DNA from 2 places in the Curtobacterium sp. SP.BCp genome. Region 1 is predicted to be linked to the other one. Evidence: riboswitches for the same ligand, from Rfam matches in the RefSeq annotation. Region 1 holds a riboswitch; the other holds the start of a gene.
What was found. Region 1 has a riboswitch for thiamine pyrophosphate ahead of ACRQ4C_RS05260 (ECF transporter S component). Riboswitches for the same ligand answer to the same signal wherever they lie in the genome.

Region 1 (7,835 bases):
CGATCGCGAGCCGCCGTTGCTCGCCGCCGGACAGGGTGAACGGGTTCGCGTCCGCGAGCTGGGCGAGGCCGAACTCGTCGAGCAGCTCGGCGACCCGTTCGTCGACGCCGTCCTGGTCGAGGGCTCGTGGGCCGGCGGCGAGTTCCTCGCGGACGGTCCGTGCGACGAACTGGTGCTCGGGGTCCTGGAACACCGTGCCGATCCGCGCCGCGAGGGCCCGGCTCGACCACGCGTGCGGGGCGGTGCCGGCGCCGGCGTCCCCGGCGAGCTCCGGTGCGGCCGTCAGCGTGCCGTCCGTGGGCCGGAGGAGTCCGGCGAGCGTCAGGCCGAGCGTCGACTTGCCGATGCCGTTCGGCCCCGTGACGGCGACGACGTTCCCGGACCGCACCGCGAGGTCGATGCCCCTCCCGACGGGCTGTCGCCGGCCGCGCGCCGTCCCGAGGCGTGCGGCGCGGAGGAGTTCCGTCGCGGTTCCGGGACGGTCGTGCCGGGCGCTCCCCCGGCCGGGCTCGGCACCGGGCACCCACACCCCGGCAGCGGTCAGCGCGGCTCCGTGCCTCGCGAGCACCGTGTCGGGAGCCCCGTCCGCGACCACCCCACCGCCCGGTTCGAGCAGCACGAGCCGGTCGACGAGGTCGAGCCAGGTGCCGATCCGGTGCTCGACGACCAGGAGGGTCGCCCCGGTGGCGTCGAGCAGGGAACGGACGGCGGCGTGGACCTGCTCGACGCCGGACGGGTCGAGGTTGGCGCAGGGTTCGTCGAGCACGAGGGCGCCGGGTTGCATGGCGAGCACCCCGGCCAGAGCGAGTCGCTGCCGCTGCCCGCCGGAGAGCTGCGCGGTGCTGCGGTCGAGCGGCAGGTCGAGGCCGACGACCTCCAAGGCGTCCCGGACACGTTCCCAGGTCTCCGCGCGCGGCACGCCGGCGTTCTCGCAGCCGAACGCCACGTCGTCGCCGATGCGCGACATGACCGTGTGCGCCTCGGGGTCCTGCATGACGAGGCCGACCCGGCCGCGGGCGTCGCGCGGGTCGGTGCCGTCGACGAGCAGGGTCCCCTCCACCTCGGCGGCGGTGTCGTCGGTCGCGTCGGGCTCGTCCGGGAGCACGGCGGCCACGGCTCGGAGGAGCGTGGACTTCCCGGCGCCGGACGGTCCGACGACCGCCACCCGTTCGCCGGGCTCGACGACGAGGTCGACGCCGCGGACCGCCCACTCGGCGCGTTCCGGGTACCGCCAGCCCCAGCCCGCGAAGGCGATCCGGGTGCCGCTGGTCACCGGTCGGCGCGCCGGTTGTGCTCGCGTCCGGCGGCGAAGGACGACAGCACACCGGTGCGGGCGAGTGCCCGGACCAGGAACCACGAGCCGACCCCGGCGATCACCGCGCCGGAGATGACCGCACAGACGATGTAGACGACCTTGAACCCGAGCGCGTAGCCGGGGTACCAGAGGATCGAGTCGTTGATGCCGAGGGCGAGGCCGGCGGCGGCCCCGGCGAGCGCGACGACCGGCAGGCGGTACACGCGGTACAGGAACAGTGCCAGGACCAGTTCGGCGCCGAGGCCCTGCACGAGTCCGGCCTCGAGCGTGCCCCAGCCCCACTGGGTACCGAAGAGGGCCTCGACGGACGCGGCGACGATCTCGCCGTAGAGCGCGGCGCCGGGCTTCCGGACGACGATGGCGACGACGGGCCCGGCGAGCAGCCAGACACCGCCGAACAGCGCCTGGGTGCCCGGGAGCACGAGCTTCATGGCCGCGCTGAGTGGCTCGTAGGGGAACTCCCAGACCTTGAAGACGACGCCGAGCGCGACGGCGAGGACGCTCGCCACGACGATGTCGACGACCCGCCAGCGCAGCGAGCGCCTGGGGGCCGGGACCGTCTGGCCGGTGGACGGAACGGTTGACTGGATGCGCGAAGGCATGGTGGTGACTCCTCCCTGCGCCGGCATGATCCGGATCAGGTTCGACGGTCGGAGCGCCGTTCGCTCCCTCTCAGCCCGGTGACCGGACTCCCGTGTGTGTGCCAGCAGTGTACTGCGCGCTGCGCTCGCGTTGCGCGTGGTGCGCATGAGACGGCCTGGCGCGGCCCGCTCAGCGGTGACGCGCCAGCGGCACGCGGGCCGCGCCGACCGAGCCTGCGAGGGAGGGGTGGCGGGCCCGCCACGTGCCTCCAGGCCGTCGTCCGCTACTTCTTGAGGACCCGCACCAGCTTGCGGAGGACCGTGCCGGTCACCCAGATCACCGGGATGCTCACCGCGAGCAGGGAGATGAGGTTCGGCTCGAACTCGAGGTCCTTGCCGGGGCGGCGGACGTAGGCGCCGACCGGGATCGAGGTGCCGCCACCGCCACCGCCGCCGCCGTTCTCGTCGTCCCCGCCGCCGCCGAAGCCGAACCAGGCGATGGAGACCGGGATGAGCGTCTGGTCGCCGACCTCGACGGGCTCCCCGTAGTTCGTGCTGACCCCGGCGGGGCGCACCTTGTCTGCGATCTGCGTCACGATGTTGGCCATGCGCGCGAGGCTACTCGGCGCTCCCTCCACAGGCGGGCGAGCACGGGGTGTTCATCCACCGCTGGGGCTTGTCTGCGGACGTGGAGGGGTGGCGCCGATATGTTGGCGCAACCCACACCTGGAGGACCGCTTGCACACCTGGCCCGGCAACCCGTACCCGCTCGGCGCGACCTACGACGGCAGCGGCACGAACTTCGCCCTGTTCAGCGAGACCGCGGACCGCGTGGAGCTCTGCCTCTTCGACGAGGACGGCACCGAGGAGTGCGTCGACCTCGTCGAGGTGGACGCCTACGTGTGGCACGCCTACCTGCCGAACATCGGGCCGGGGCAGGAGTACGGCTTCCGCGTGCACGGCCCGTACGACCCCGCGAACGGCCTGCGCGCGAACCCGAACAAGCTGCTGCTCGACCCGTACGCGAAGGCGACGAGCGGCGACATCGACTGGGACCAGGCGCTGTTCTCGTACACGTTCGGCGACCCGGACTCCACGGACGACCAGGACTCGGCGCCGCACATGATGAAGGGCGTCGTGATCAACCCGTTCTTCGACTGGCAGGGCGACCGCGCACCGCGGATCCCCTACGGCGAGACGGTGATCTACGAGGCACACGTCAAGGGGCTCACCGAGACCCACCCGGACGTGCCCGAGGAGCAGCGCGGCACGTACGCGGGCGTCGCGCACCCGGCCGTGATCGCGCACCTGCAGCGCCTCGGGGTGACCACGCTCGAACTCATGCCCGTGCACCAGTTCGTGAACGACTCGACCCTGCAGGAGAAGGGGCTGTCGAACTACTGGGGCTACAACACCATCGGGTTCTTCGCGCCGCACTCGCACTACTCGTCCTCGGGCGACCGCGGGCAGCAGGTGCAGGAGTTCAAGGCGATGGTGCGCGAACTGCACCGCGCGGGCATCGAGGTCGTCCTCGACGTGGTCTACAACCACACGGCAGAGGGCAACCACCTCGGCCCGACGCTGTCCTTCCGCGGGATCGACAACGCCGCCTACTACCGCCTCGTCGAGGACGACAAGCGGTACTACATGGACACCACGGGCACGGGCAACTCGCTCAACGTCGGGCACCCGCACTCGCTGCAGCTCATCATGGACTCCCTGCGGTACTGGGTGACGGAGATGCACGTCGACGGCTTCCGCTTCGACCTCGCGGCCGCCCTCGCGCGGGAGTTCTACGAGGTCGACCGGCTCGCGGCGTTCTTCGAACTGGTCCAGCAGGACCCGATCGTCTCGCAGGTGAAGCTCATCGCCGAGCCGTGGGACGTCGGTCCCGGCGGCTACCAGGTCGGCAACTTCCCGCCGCAGTGGTCGGAGTGGAACGGCAAGTACCGCGACACCGTCCGTGACTTCTGGCGCGGGGAGCCCTCGACGCTCGGCGAGTTCGCGTCGCGGATCTCCGGCTCGGCAGACCTCTACGAGCACGACGGCCGGACGCCCAAGGCGAGCATCAACTTCATCACCGCGCACGACGGCTTCACGCTGTACGACCTCGTCGCCTACAACGAGAAGCACAACGAGGCCAACGGCGAGGACAACAACGACGGCGAGAGCCACAACCGGTCGTGGAACTCCGGGGTCGAGGGTCCGACCGACGACCCGGAGATCACCGCGCTGCGGCTCCAGCGGCGGCGGAACTTCCTCGCGACGCTGCTGCTCAGCCAGGGCGTGCCGATGATCGCGCACGGCGACGAACTCGGGCGCACGCAGTCCGGCAACAACAACGTGTACGCACAGGACTCCGCGATCAGCTGGATCGACTGGGAGCACGCCGACGACGACCTCGTCCAGTTCACGGCCGACGTCGTGAAGCTGCGGCACGACCACCCGACCTTCCGACGGACGCGCTACTTCAACGGGCGCCCGGTCCGCCGGGGTGAGGGCGAACCGCTCCCCGACGTGGTCTGGCTGACCCCCTCCGGCGAGGCGATGGACCCGGAGGACTGGGACTCGGGCTTCGGCAAGAGCGTCGGCATGTACCTCAACGGCGACGGCATCCGTGGCCGCGACGCCCGTGGTGAACGCGTGAGCGACGTCGCGTTCATCACGTACTTCAACGCGCACGACGGCGTCGTCACGTTCACCCTGCCGCCGGAGGAGTACGCGCCCGGCTGGACGGTCCGCATCGACACGGCCGACCCTGGCGCCCGCGAAGAGGTCCTCGACGCCGGCACCGCGCTCGACGTGCCCGCACGGTCGATGATCGTCCTCCGCGAAGAGCCCGACCACGAGGTCCGGACCACCCCGGTCGACGCGACCTCCACCGAGCCGAGCACCCCGAAGAACCCGGCCGGAGCCCCCGCGCCGTCCGACGAAGGAACCCGATGAGCGCCAGGCGCGTCCCCACCTCGACCTACCGACTCCAGATCACGCCCGACTTCGACCTGTCGCGTGCGCGGGAGGTCGTCGACTACGTGCACGACCTCGGCGCGGACTGGCTGTACCTGTCGCCCGTGCTCCAGGCGGAGCCCGGTTCGCAGCACGGCTACGACGTGGTGGACCACACCCGCGTCGACGTCGAGCGTGGCGGTGACGAGGCCTTCCGTGCGCTGGCGGAGGCCGCGCACGCGGCGGGGCTCGGCGTGCTCGTCGACGTCGTCCCGAACCACGTCGGGGTCGCCACCCCGTCGGCGAACCCGTGGTGGTGGTCGCTGCTCGAGCAGGGGCAGGGCTCACCGGTCGCGTGGGCGTTCGACGTCGACTGGGAGGCCGCCGACGGTCGCATCCGGGTGCCGGTGCTCGACGACCGGCTGCTCGACGCCGTCGAACTCCGTGACGACCGGCTGTACGTCGGCGAGACCGCGTACCCGACCGCGCCGGGCACGGTGCACGCGGGCGACTCCGTCGCGGACGTGCACGCCCGGCAGCACTACGAGTTCGTGCACTGGAAGCGCGCCGACCACGAGCTGAACTACCGCCGGTTCTTCGCGGTGAACACGTTGGCGGCGATCCGGGTCGAGGAGCCGGAGGTCTTCGCCGCGTCGCACGGCGTGATCGGTGGGTGGTTCCGGGACGGCCTCGTGGACGGTCTGCGCATCGACCACCCGGACGGCCTGTACGACCCGGCCGGGTACCTCGACGACCTCGCCGGCCTGACCGGCGGCGCCTACACGCTCGTCGAGAAGATCCTCGAGCCCGGTGAGGAGCTGCCGGCGTCGTGGCCGGTCGACGGCACGACGGGCTACGACGCCCTCGGGGTGGTCGACCGCGTGTTCGTGGACCCCGCCGGGCAGGAGGCCCTGACCGCCGCGTCGGGCGCCGAACCGACCGACTGGCAGCAGCTCACGCACGACACCCGGCGCGGCATCGCCGACGGCATCCTCGGGAGCGAGGTCCGACGCCTCGCGCGGCTGCTCGCCCCGACGACCGAGGGCCTCCCCGAGGACCGCGTCGTCGACGCACTGGCCGAGGTCATCGCGTCCTTCGACGTCTACCGGACCTACCTGCCCGAGGGCGGGCACCACCTCATCGACGCGCTCGAGGGCGCTGCCGAGGCACGTCCGGACCTCGACGACGTGATCGACCGGATCGCGCCGACCCTCATCGACCCCGACTCCGCCGCTGCGGTGCGCCTGCAACAGACCTCCGGCATGGTGATGGCGAAGGGCGTCGAGGACACCGCGTTCTACCGCACCTCCCGCCTGACGAGCCTGAGCGAGGTCGGCGGCGACCCGAGCGTGTTCGCGGTGTCGGTCGCGGACTTCCACCGGGCGCAGCGTGATCGTCTCGGCAGCTGGCCTCACACGATGACGACGTTGACCACGCACGACACGAAACGGAGCGAGGACACCCGCGCCCGCATCGCCGTGCTCGCCGAGATCGCGGACGAGTGGTCGTCGACCCTCGACCGGCTGCAGTCCCTCGCCCCGCTCGAGGACGCGGTGCTCGCCGACCTGCTCTGGCAAGCGATCGTAGGAGCACGGCCGGCCAGCCGTGAGCGTCTGCACGCCTACGCCGAGAAGGCGTCGCGCGAGGCCGGCGACAGCACCACCTGGACGGAGCCGGACGAGGACTTCGAGCGTCGGATGCACGCGCTCGTCGACGCGGCGTTCGACGACCCGGCCGTGGTCGCGGTGCTCGACGCACTGGACGAGCGGATCGACCTGGCCGGCTGGTCGAACGGCCTCGGCGCCAAGCTCGTGCAGCTCACCGCACCGGGGGTCCCGGACGTCTACCAGGGCACGGAGACGTGGGACCGCTCCCTCGTCGACCCCGACAACCGTCGACCCGTCGACTACGCCGAGCGCCGCCACACGCTCGCGACCCTCGACGGGCCGGAGGAGTCCGGGCCCGAGCAGCTGCCAGCGATCGGGCTCGACGGTGCCGCGAAGGTGCTCGTCACGAGCCGCGCACTCCGGCTCCGCCGCGACCACCCGGAGCTGTTCACCCGGTACCTCGGTCTCGAGGCCAGTGGCGTCGCCGCCGACCACGTGCTCGCGTTCGACCGCGGCGGCGCCGTCACCATCGCGACGCGCCTGCCGATCGGCCTCGAGCGCGTCGGTGGCTGGGGTGACACCCTGGTGCACGCGGCCCCCGTGGAGCGCGTGGACCTGCTGACCGGGAGGCGCGTGCCGGCTTCCCGGGGCATCCCCCTGGCCGAGGTGCTCGCCGACCTCCCCGTCGCCCTCCTCGTGCCCGCGGCCGTCGCCGACGGCACGGAGCGCGAGTCCGCGGGCGCCGACACCACGGCAGACACCGCGTCCGGCTCCCGGGCCACGACCGGCTCCACCACCACGTCCGGCGGCACGAGCCCCGACGAACCCGAGTCCGAGGCGCAGGCCGAGGTCGACATCCTGGAAGGCCACGCATGACCGTCCCCGCCCGCTACGCCGTCTGGGCGCCGGAGCCCGACCGGGTCCGGCTCGTCGTCGACGACGTCGAGTACCCACTGACCCGCGGCACCGACGACTGGTGGACCACCGACGCGGTGCTCCCCCACGTCGGTGCGCGCTACGGCTTCCGCATCGACGACGACGACGCGCTCCGCCCGGACCCCCGCAGCCGGTTCCAGCCCGAGGGGGTGCACGGCCCGTCCGAGGTCGTCGACCCCGAGCGCTTCGCCTGGACCGACGACGCCTGGACCGGTCGCCCGGCCCGCGGTGGTGTGGTCTACGAGATGCACGTCGGCACCTTCACGCCGGAGGGCACGCTCGACGCCGCGACCGCACGCCTCGAGCACCTCGTCGAACTCGGGGTGTCGTTCGTCGAGGTCCTCCCCGTCAACGGCTTCAACGGCGAGTGGAACTGGGGCTACGACGGCGTCGCCTGGTACGCGGTGCAGCACTCCTACGGCGGGCCGGACGCGTACGACCGCTTCGTCG
Region 2 (7,835 bases), 390 kb from region 1:
TCGCCGCGGGGGACGTCGACCGGTTCGTCGAGGTGGACGCCGAGTTCCACGGCGCGGTCATCGGCGCCTCGCGGAACGGGATCGCGGTGATGTTCGCGCAGACCCTGCGGGACCGCCAGCAACGACTCCGCCACCACCTCATGCGGCTCCGGCCCGAACAGCTGCAGGCGTCGCTCGACGACCACCACGCCCTCGCCGCCGCGATCGAGGCCGGTGACGCCGCCCGGTACGCCGAGGTCCTGCGCGCCCACGTCGCGTCGCACCGGGGCGCCCTGTGAGCGCGGCCGACGCCACCACCGGCAGCGTGCCCACCACCGGCTCGGTCGCGCTGCCGCGGACGCGCAGCCGCGTCCTGCCGTGGGTGGCCGCCTGGGGTGCCGTGTTCGTGTGCTCGTGGGGAGGCAACCAGTTCTCGCCGCTGCTGCTCATGTACGAAGAGCGGCAGCACTACTCGTCCGTGCTCGTGAACGTGTTCCTCGGGGTCTACGTCCTCGGACTCGCGCCGGCGCTGCTCGTCGCCGGGTCGCTGTCCGACCGGCACGGCCGCCGCCCGCTCCTGCTCGTGGGCATCGGCACCGCCGTCGTCGGGAGCGGGCTCCTGGCGCTCGGGCCGTTCAGTCCCGCGTTCCTCGCCGCCGGGAGGCTCTTCTCCGGCGCCACGGTCGGCATCGCGATGGCGGTCGGCAACAGCTGGGTGAAGGAGCTCTCGCAGGGCCGCTTCGACCCCCGCGCCGACTCCGGCTCGGGGGCCCGACGGGCGTCGCTCGCGTTCACCCTCGGATCCGCGTCGGGAGCACTCGTCGCCGGGGTCATCGCCCAGTGGGGGCCGATCCCCGAGGTCCTGCCGTTCCTCGTGCACATCGCGGTCGCCCTGCCGTTCGCCATCATCGTCTGGCGGACCCCGGAGACGAACACCGTCGGAGGCCTCCCGGGTCCCTGGTGGCGCCAGCTGCGCATCCCGAGCGCCGGCCACCGCCGCTTCACGCGCGTCGTGCTCGTCGCGGCGCCGTGGATCTTCGGCTCGGCGGCGATCGGCTACGGCTACCTGCCGACGCAGCTCGCCGACGCGACCGGCACGTGGGGGCTCGTGTTCGCCACCGCAGCGACCGTGATCGCCCTCGGCGTCTCCAGCGCGGTGCAGCCGATCGCGAAGCGCGTGCACTCCGTGACCTCCGCGCGGGGCCTCGCCGTGGCGGTGGCACTCATGACGGTCGGCATCGCGGTCGTCGCCCTCGCGATCGCCCTGCAGTCCGTGTGGATCGGTCTCGGCGCGAACGTCGTCATCGGCGTGGGCATCGGCCTCGCGCTCGTGTCGTCACTGCTCGAGGTCCAGCGGATCGCCGGCACGCGCGACCTCGCCGGGCTGACCGGCGTCTTCTACGCCGCGGCGTACGCCGGCTTCCTCGCGCCCGCCGTGATCGCGGCGGTCGCCGGGTTCGTGGCCGTCCCGGTCGTCCTCGCCGTGGTCGTCGCGCTCGGCGTGGTCTCGTGGGTCGCGATCGCGGTGTCGTCCGGGAGGCACATCCCGGCCTGAGCGCGCCGCCCCTCGTCCGACGGTGGGTCGCCGAGTGCGGGCAGGTGCGGTGCGACGGGACGTTCCGTTCCGCGAGTGGCCGATCCGGTGCACGATCCCCGACGTTCGCGAACCGGATCGGCCAACGCGCAGACCCAAGTCGCGTCCGCGGCCGTGCTGAGCCCTCCGGACGGCGCGCCCCGTGTCGAGAGTCCGCACGGTTGGACGTCGCGCGGCGCGGAAAGCGCGGCCGGACAGCAGGACGGGTCAGTGCGGCAGGTCAGTGCGGCACGTCAGCGCGGCAGCGCGTCGCGTAGCCATGCCGGGCCGCGCACGCCGGCGCCGAGCGCCTCGACCCGGGAGCGCAGCTCCCGGTCCGCCGTGACGACGAGCACGGGCGCGTCGTTGTCAGCGAGTGCCTGCTGGGTGGCGGCGACGATCGCGTCGTCACCCGACGCCGCTGCCCGCACCACGTCGACGGGGCGGGGGGACGTGTCGGGGGCGAGCCGTGCCTCCCGGGCGTCGCCCTCCAGCACCACCGTCCAGCGCGGCCACCAGTGGGCGAACGGGAGGTCGAGCTCGGCCGAGGCGACGCCGTCCGCGGCGAGCGCCCTGACGCCGTCGACCAGCCGGGCGGCGGCGCGGGCGCGGTCCTTCCACCAACCGTCGGGTCGGCTGCCGACGACGTTGGCGGCGTCGACCACGACCCGGGGCGAGGTGTCGAGGGACGCGCGGAGCGCCGGCCAGGAGGCACCGAAGCCGGGGTGGAGCGGGAGGTCCGCGACCTCGCCGACGGGGATCCAGGACAACGCGAGGCTCTCACGGTCGGCGATCACCGGTTCGAACTGCCGGGAGGCGCGTCCGACGACGGTCGTGTAGGTCCAGAACCCGAGGTCGAGGACCGCGGTGTGTCGGAGGTCGATGCCCTCCTCGGGGACACCTGCCTCTTCGGCGGACTCGCGGAGGGCGCCCGAGACCGCGTCCTCGCCCTGGTGCCGGGCGCCGCCGGGGATGCCCCAGGTGCCGCCGTGGTGGCTCCACTCGACGCGGTGCTGGAGGAGCACGCGTCCGGAGCCGTCGTCGACCAGGAGGCCCGCCGCGCCGAAGCGTCCCCACGCCTTGGTGCCGTCGGGGCCGATCGCCCACGCATCACCGGGGTCGCGGGGGCCCGGCGGCGGCCCGGGCGGCGTGGTGCCGTCCACACCGGGGAGGCGGTTCACACCAGGGACGTCGGGCACCGGTCCACCTTCCCACACACGGCTGTCCGTGTGACCGCCGTGGGTCACGGAGCGTCGTGTACGGTGACGATCGAGACACGGGGTGCCGCGACCGCGGCTGAGATCACACCCGTCGAACCTGCTCGAGCTCGTACTCGCGAAGGGATCGTCCATGCGCACTGCTGCGCCCGTACCCACCACCGCTGCGCCGGACCTCGTGCTCCGGTGCGCCGACCTGCTCGAGGCCGTCCGTGCCCGCGCCCCGCTCGTCCAGTGCGTCACGAACACCGTGGTGCAGAACGTGACGGCGAACGTGCTCCTCGCGGTCGGGGCCTCCCCCGCCATGGTCGACGTACGCACCGAGGCCGGTCCGTTCGCCCGGGTCGCCGACGCGCTGCTCGTGAACACCGGCACACCGCACGAGGAGACCCGTGACGCCGCCGTCGAGGCGGCGACCGCGGCCGTCGACGCCGGGACGCCGTGGGTGCTCGACCCCGTGGCGGTCGGGGCGCTCCCCGTCCGGACCGCGCTCGCGCACGAGCTGCTGGCCCTGCGGCCGACCGTCCTGCGGGGCAACGCCTCGGAGGTGCTCGCCCTGCTCGACGGCGCGGCCGGAGGCCGAGGGACCGACGCGACGGCCACCACGGACGACGCGAGGGCCGCTGCGAGAGCGTCGGCCGGGAGGCGCGTGGGCGCCGTGGCGGTGTCCGGTCCGGTCGACCTGGTGGTCGCCCCGGACGGGACCGTCGTGCGGGTCGCGAACGGGACGGACCTGCTGACCCGGATCACCGGCGGCGGGTGCGCGCTCGGTGCGGTGGTCGCCGCGTTCGCGTCGGTCACCGCCGACCCCGGCGACGCCGCCGTGGCCGCGACCGTGGCGTACACGGTGGCGGCCGAGCTGGCCGCCCGGGACGCCGGTGGTCCGGGGACGTTCCAGCCGCTGTTCCTCGACCGGCTCGCGTCCCTCACACCGGAGGACCTCGTGGAACGCTCCCGCGTGTCCACCGAGGACGGCACGGGCACGGCGGACTCCACCCCTGCCGTGCCGGCTCGGAGCGAGCGGTGACCGCGGCTGCTCGCACGGCGGGAGACGGCCTCGGCGTGTACCTCGTGACGGACACGGAACTGGCCGGACGGCACGGCCTCGGCGTCCTCGGTGTGGTCCGGGCCGCGGTCGCCGCCGGGGTCCGCACCGTGCAGGTGCGGGACAAGCATGCCTCGGCGCGAGGCCTCACGGGATTGGCGGCCGCCGTGGCCGATGCGGTGGGCGACCGGGCGACGGTGGTGGTGGACGACCGGCTCGACGTCGTGCTCGCCGCGCGGCACGCCGGACACCGCGTCGCGGGCGTGCACCTCGGCCAGTCCGACGTGCCGGTGACCGCCGCGCGTGCCCTGCTCGGACCGGCGGCCCACGTGGGCCTGACCGCGAACACGCCGGAGCACCTCGCGGCCGTCGCTGCCCTGCCGGCCGGGACGGTCGACCTGCTCGGTGTGGGCGTCGTCCACCCCACCACGACGAAGCCCGACCACCCCGCGCCGCTCGGCGTCGACGGGTTCGCCCGGATCGCCGCCGTCACCGGGCTGCCGTGCGTCGCGATCGGCGGCGTCACCCTCGACGACGTCGCGCCGCTCCGCGCCGCCGGAGCGGCGGGGGTGGCCGTCGTCTCCGGCATCTGCGCGGCTGCCGACCCCGGGGCGGCCGCTGCCGCGTACGTGACCGCCTGGCGGACCGGAGCTGACCGGCCGGGTGCACCGCGCCTCCAGGGCGGTGTCCGGTGAGCGTCCCACGGGTCCTGTCGATCGCGGGGACCGACCCGACGGGCGGCGCCGGACTGCAGGCGGACCTCAAGGCGATCGCCGCCCACGACGGCTACGGCATGGGCGTCGTGACCGCGCTCGTCGCGCAGAACACCACCGGCGTGCGCGCCGTCCACCTCCCGGCGACGACGTTCCTGCGCGAGCAGCTCGACGCGGTGTCGGACGACGTGACGATCGACGCGGTCAAGGTCGGGATGCTCGGGACGGCCGAGGTCGTGTCGACGGTCACGTCATGGCTCGCCGAGCACCGACCGCCGGTCGTCGTGGTGGACCCGGTGATGGTGGCGACGAGCGGCGACCGACTGCTGTCCGTCGACGCCGAGGCCGCGCTCACCGACCTCTTCGCGCACGCCGACCTGCTCACGCCGAACCGGGCGGAGCTCGGGGTGCTCGCCGACCTGGCGCGGCGGACGACCGGCGCGGGGGCCACCGCCGACGGCGACGCTGCGCCGGACGACGCAGCCCTGGTGGCCCGGACCTGGGACGTACTCGTGCTCGCGAAGGGCGGGCACGACGACGGCCCGACGTCCGACGACGTACTGGTGTCCCCGGACGGGAGCTCGCGAGTCTTCCGCGGACCGCGGATCCGAACGGCGAACACCCACGGCACCGGCTGCTCCCTGTCGAGCGCGATCGCCACGCTCACCGCACGGCACGGTGACTGGGAGCTCGCGGTCGGGGCAGCCAAACGGTGGCTCACGACCGCGCTCGAGCACGCCGACGCGCTCGACGTCGGCGCCGGGAACGGCCCCGTCGACCACGGTGCCGCGACGCGGGCCGCGCTGCCGCCCGTCCCGTGGACCCGGACGTGGTGGGAGGACGTCGCCGACGTCCGCGAGGCGACCCTGGCCGGGGAGTTCCTCCGTCGTCTGGCCGACGGGACGCTGCCGCCCCCCGTGTTCGACGCGTACCTCGCGCAGGACGTGCACTACCTCCGGACGTACGAACGCCACCTCAGAACCCTGGCCGACCGGTCGTCCGGCGCGGCCGCGACGTTCTGGCGCACCGCCGCCGACGGGTGTGCCGCCGAGGCGCGGGACCTGCACCACCGACGCCTCGGGGACGCGCACGCCGACGATCCGGTGCACCCCGTGTGCGCCGGCTACCTGGCGCACCTGCAGGCCGCGGCGGACTGCGGCTCGACGGCCGTGCTCGCGGCCGCCGTGCTGCCCTGCTTCCGGGTGTACGCCTGGGTCGGGACGCGGCTGGGCGTCGCGCCCGAGGGGCACCCGTACGCGGACTGGGTCTCGGCGTACGGCGACCCGGGCTTCGCCGCGGCGAGCGCCGAGGCCACCGAGCAGGTGGAACGCCTGGCCGCCGTGGCGACCGCCGAGGAGCGAGGGCGCATGGCGCGTGCCCACCGTCGGTCGACCGTGTGGGAGGAGGCGTTCTTCCGGATGGCGCTGTGACCGCCGAGGGGCAGTCGCCGCCGTGCGACCGCTGCGTGCGTCAGCGCGGGGGCAGCCGGACGAGCTCGACGGTCAGGTCGCTGCCGTCGACCGTCCCACGCATCCACGTGTGGTCCGGTTGGCGACGGCGGTCCGTCGGCGAACCGGGGTTGAGCAGGCGGAGTCCGGTGTCGGCGACCGAGTCCCAGGGGATGTGCGAGTGGCCGAAGACGAGCACGTCGACGTCCGGGAAGGCGGCGGCGGCGCGGCGTTCCCGTCCGGTCGCGGCGCCCGTCTCGTGCACGGCCGCGAAGCGGAGGTCCTCGACGGTGAAGCGGGCCTCGAGCGGGAGCCGGTCGTCGAACTCCGGGCCGTCGTTGTTGCCGCGGACCCCGACGAACCGACGCGACCGGCCGGCGACGGCGTCGAGCGTCGCGAGGTCCACCCAGTCCCCCGCGTGCACGACGAGGTCGGCGGCGTCGACGTCGCCCCAGAGCGCGGCCGGGAGGTCCTTCGCGCGCTTCGGCAGGTGGGTGTCGGACAGCAGGACGAACGAGGTCGTCACGACGCGGCGCCGCGGGCCGGCATCGGAAGACCGGCCTCGTCCGCGGTGCCGAGGCGTTCGAGCAGGCCGGCGAGCAGGGCGATGTCGTCGTCGGACCAGTCGGCGAGGCGTTCCTCGAGGGCGTCGCGGTGCAGCCGGACGGACCGCTCGAGTGCCGCGCAGCCGGCCTCGGTCGCGATCAGCGGCTTCGCGTTGCCGGTACCACCGTCGGTCGTCCGCACCAGTCCCGCCGCGAGGAGCCCCGAGAGCTGCCGGGAGATCGTCGACCGGTTGAGTCGGAGGTAGCGGGCGATGTCGATGGCCATGCAGCCGGGGTGCTCGACGACGAAGTCCACGAGCGACTGGTCCACGACGCTGAGCACCTCGTCCGACCCGCGCGCCCGGATGCTGGCCCGCCTCGTGATGCGGGAGAGCTCGGTGTAGGCGCGTCCGACGTCGGCGTTCCGGACATCGGACCTCGGGTGGTCCATGGTGGCTCCTGCCTGTCGAGGGCCGTCTCGCACCGGCTCGTCCCGGTACCTTGCGGTCAGAGGATACCGATCGGTCGCTGACCGGACTGCCAGACCCGCCGAATGCCAGACCCGCCGAATGCCAGACCCGGCCGACTGCCGGCCCCCGACTGCACGGCCCGCCGGGTCAGCTGCCGGCTGCCGCGGCCTGGAGCGCCGCGATGTCGAGCTTCTGCATCCGCATCATGGCCTCGTACACGCGGGCGTTCGCGGCGGGGTCGCCCGAACCGGTCATGAGCTCGCCCATCATCGACGGGGTGACCTGCCACGCCACACCCCAGCGGTCGAAGAGCCAGCCGCACATCGACGGCCGTCCGCCGTCGGCGAGCAGCGCGTCCCACACCCGGTCGAGCTCCTCCTGCGTGTCGACGTCGACCTGGAACGACACGGCGTCGCTGTGCGGGTGACCGGGGCCGCCGTTCATGGCGCGGAACCCCCGGCCGAGCAGCGTGAACTCGACCACGAGCGCATCGCCGTCCGGGGTCTCGGCGACGCTGTCGATCCGCGAGTCGGGGAACAGCGAGACGTACAGCTCGGCTGCCTGCCGTGCCTGGTCGTCGTACCAGAGGAACGGGGTGATCGCGGTCATCGTCGGCTCCTGCTCTCGGTCCTGCCCGCTCAGTCCGCGACGCCGCGGCTGAGGAGCCCTGCTCGTTCGGGGTGCTCGTCGAACCACTGCCCGACGAACCAGCACATCGGGACGACGCGCTTGTCCGACGTCCGTTCGACCTCGTCGATCGTGTGCGTCACCAGGGCAGCGGCGTACCCGTGCCCGCGGTGCTTCGGCACGGTGTACGTGTGCGGGAAGGCGATCGCGTCGCCGTT

Region 2: linked by a shared signal. The riboswitch ahead of thiM (hydroxyethylthiazole kinase) and the one ahead of ACRQ4C_RS05260 (ECF transporter S component) in region 1 are both predicted to bind thiamine pyrophosphate.

What each region holds. Positions count from the first base shown of each region.
Region 1 is NZ_CP194338.1:1,052,708-1,060,542, reverse strand. It holds gene ACRQ4C_RS05265 (ABC transporter ATP-binding protein) at 1-1,273, opposite strand, end outside; gene ACRQ4C_RS05260 (ECF transporter S component) at 1,270-1,917, opposite strand; TPP riboswitch at 1,912-2,021, opposite strand; gene ACRQ4C_RS05255 (hypothetical protein) at 2,181-2,504, opposite strand; gene glgX (glycogen debranching protein GlgX) at 2,635-4,842, shown strand; gene treY (malto-oligosyltrehalose synthase) at 4,839-7,325, shown strand; gene treZ (malto-oligosyltrehalose trehalohydrolase) at 7,322-7,835, shown strand, end outside.
Region 2 is NZ_CP194338.1:1,438,983-1,446,817, reverse strand. It holds gene ACRQ4C_RS07070 (GntR family transcriptional regulator) at 1-278, shown strand, start outside; gene ACRQ4C_RS07065 (MFS transporter) at 275-1,534, shown strand; gene ACRQ4C_RS07060 (NUDIX domain-containing protein) at 1,807-2,751, opposite strand; TPP riboswitch at 2,820-2,914, shown strand; gene thiM (hydroxyethylthiazole kinase) at 2,903-3,796, shown strand; gene thiE (thiamine phosphate synthase) at 3,793-4,509, shown strand; gene thiD (bifunctional hydroxymethylpyrimidine kinase/phosphomethylpyrimidine kinase) at 4,506-5,957, shown strand; gene ACRQ4C_RS07040 (metallophosphoesterase family protein) at 5,998-6,501, opposite strand; gene ACRQ4C_RS07035 (MarR family winged helix-turn-helix transcriptional regulator) at 6,498-6,971, opposite strand; gene ACRQ4C_RS07030 (VOC family protein) at 7,138-7,599, opposite strand; gene ACRQ4C_RS07025 (GNAT family N-acetyltransferase) at 7,629-7,835, opposite strand, start outside.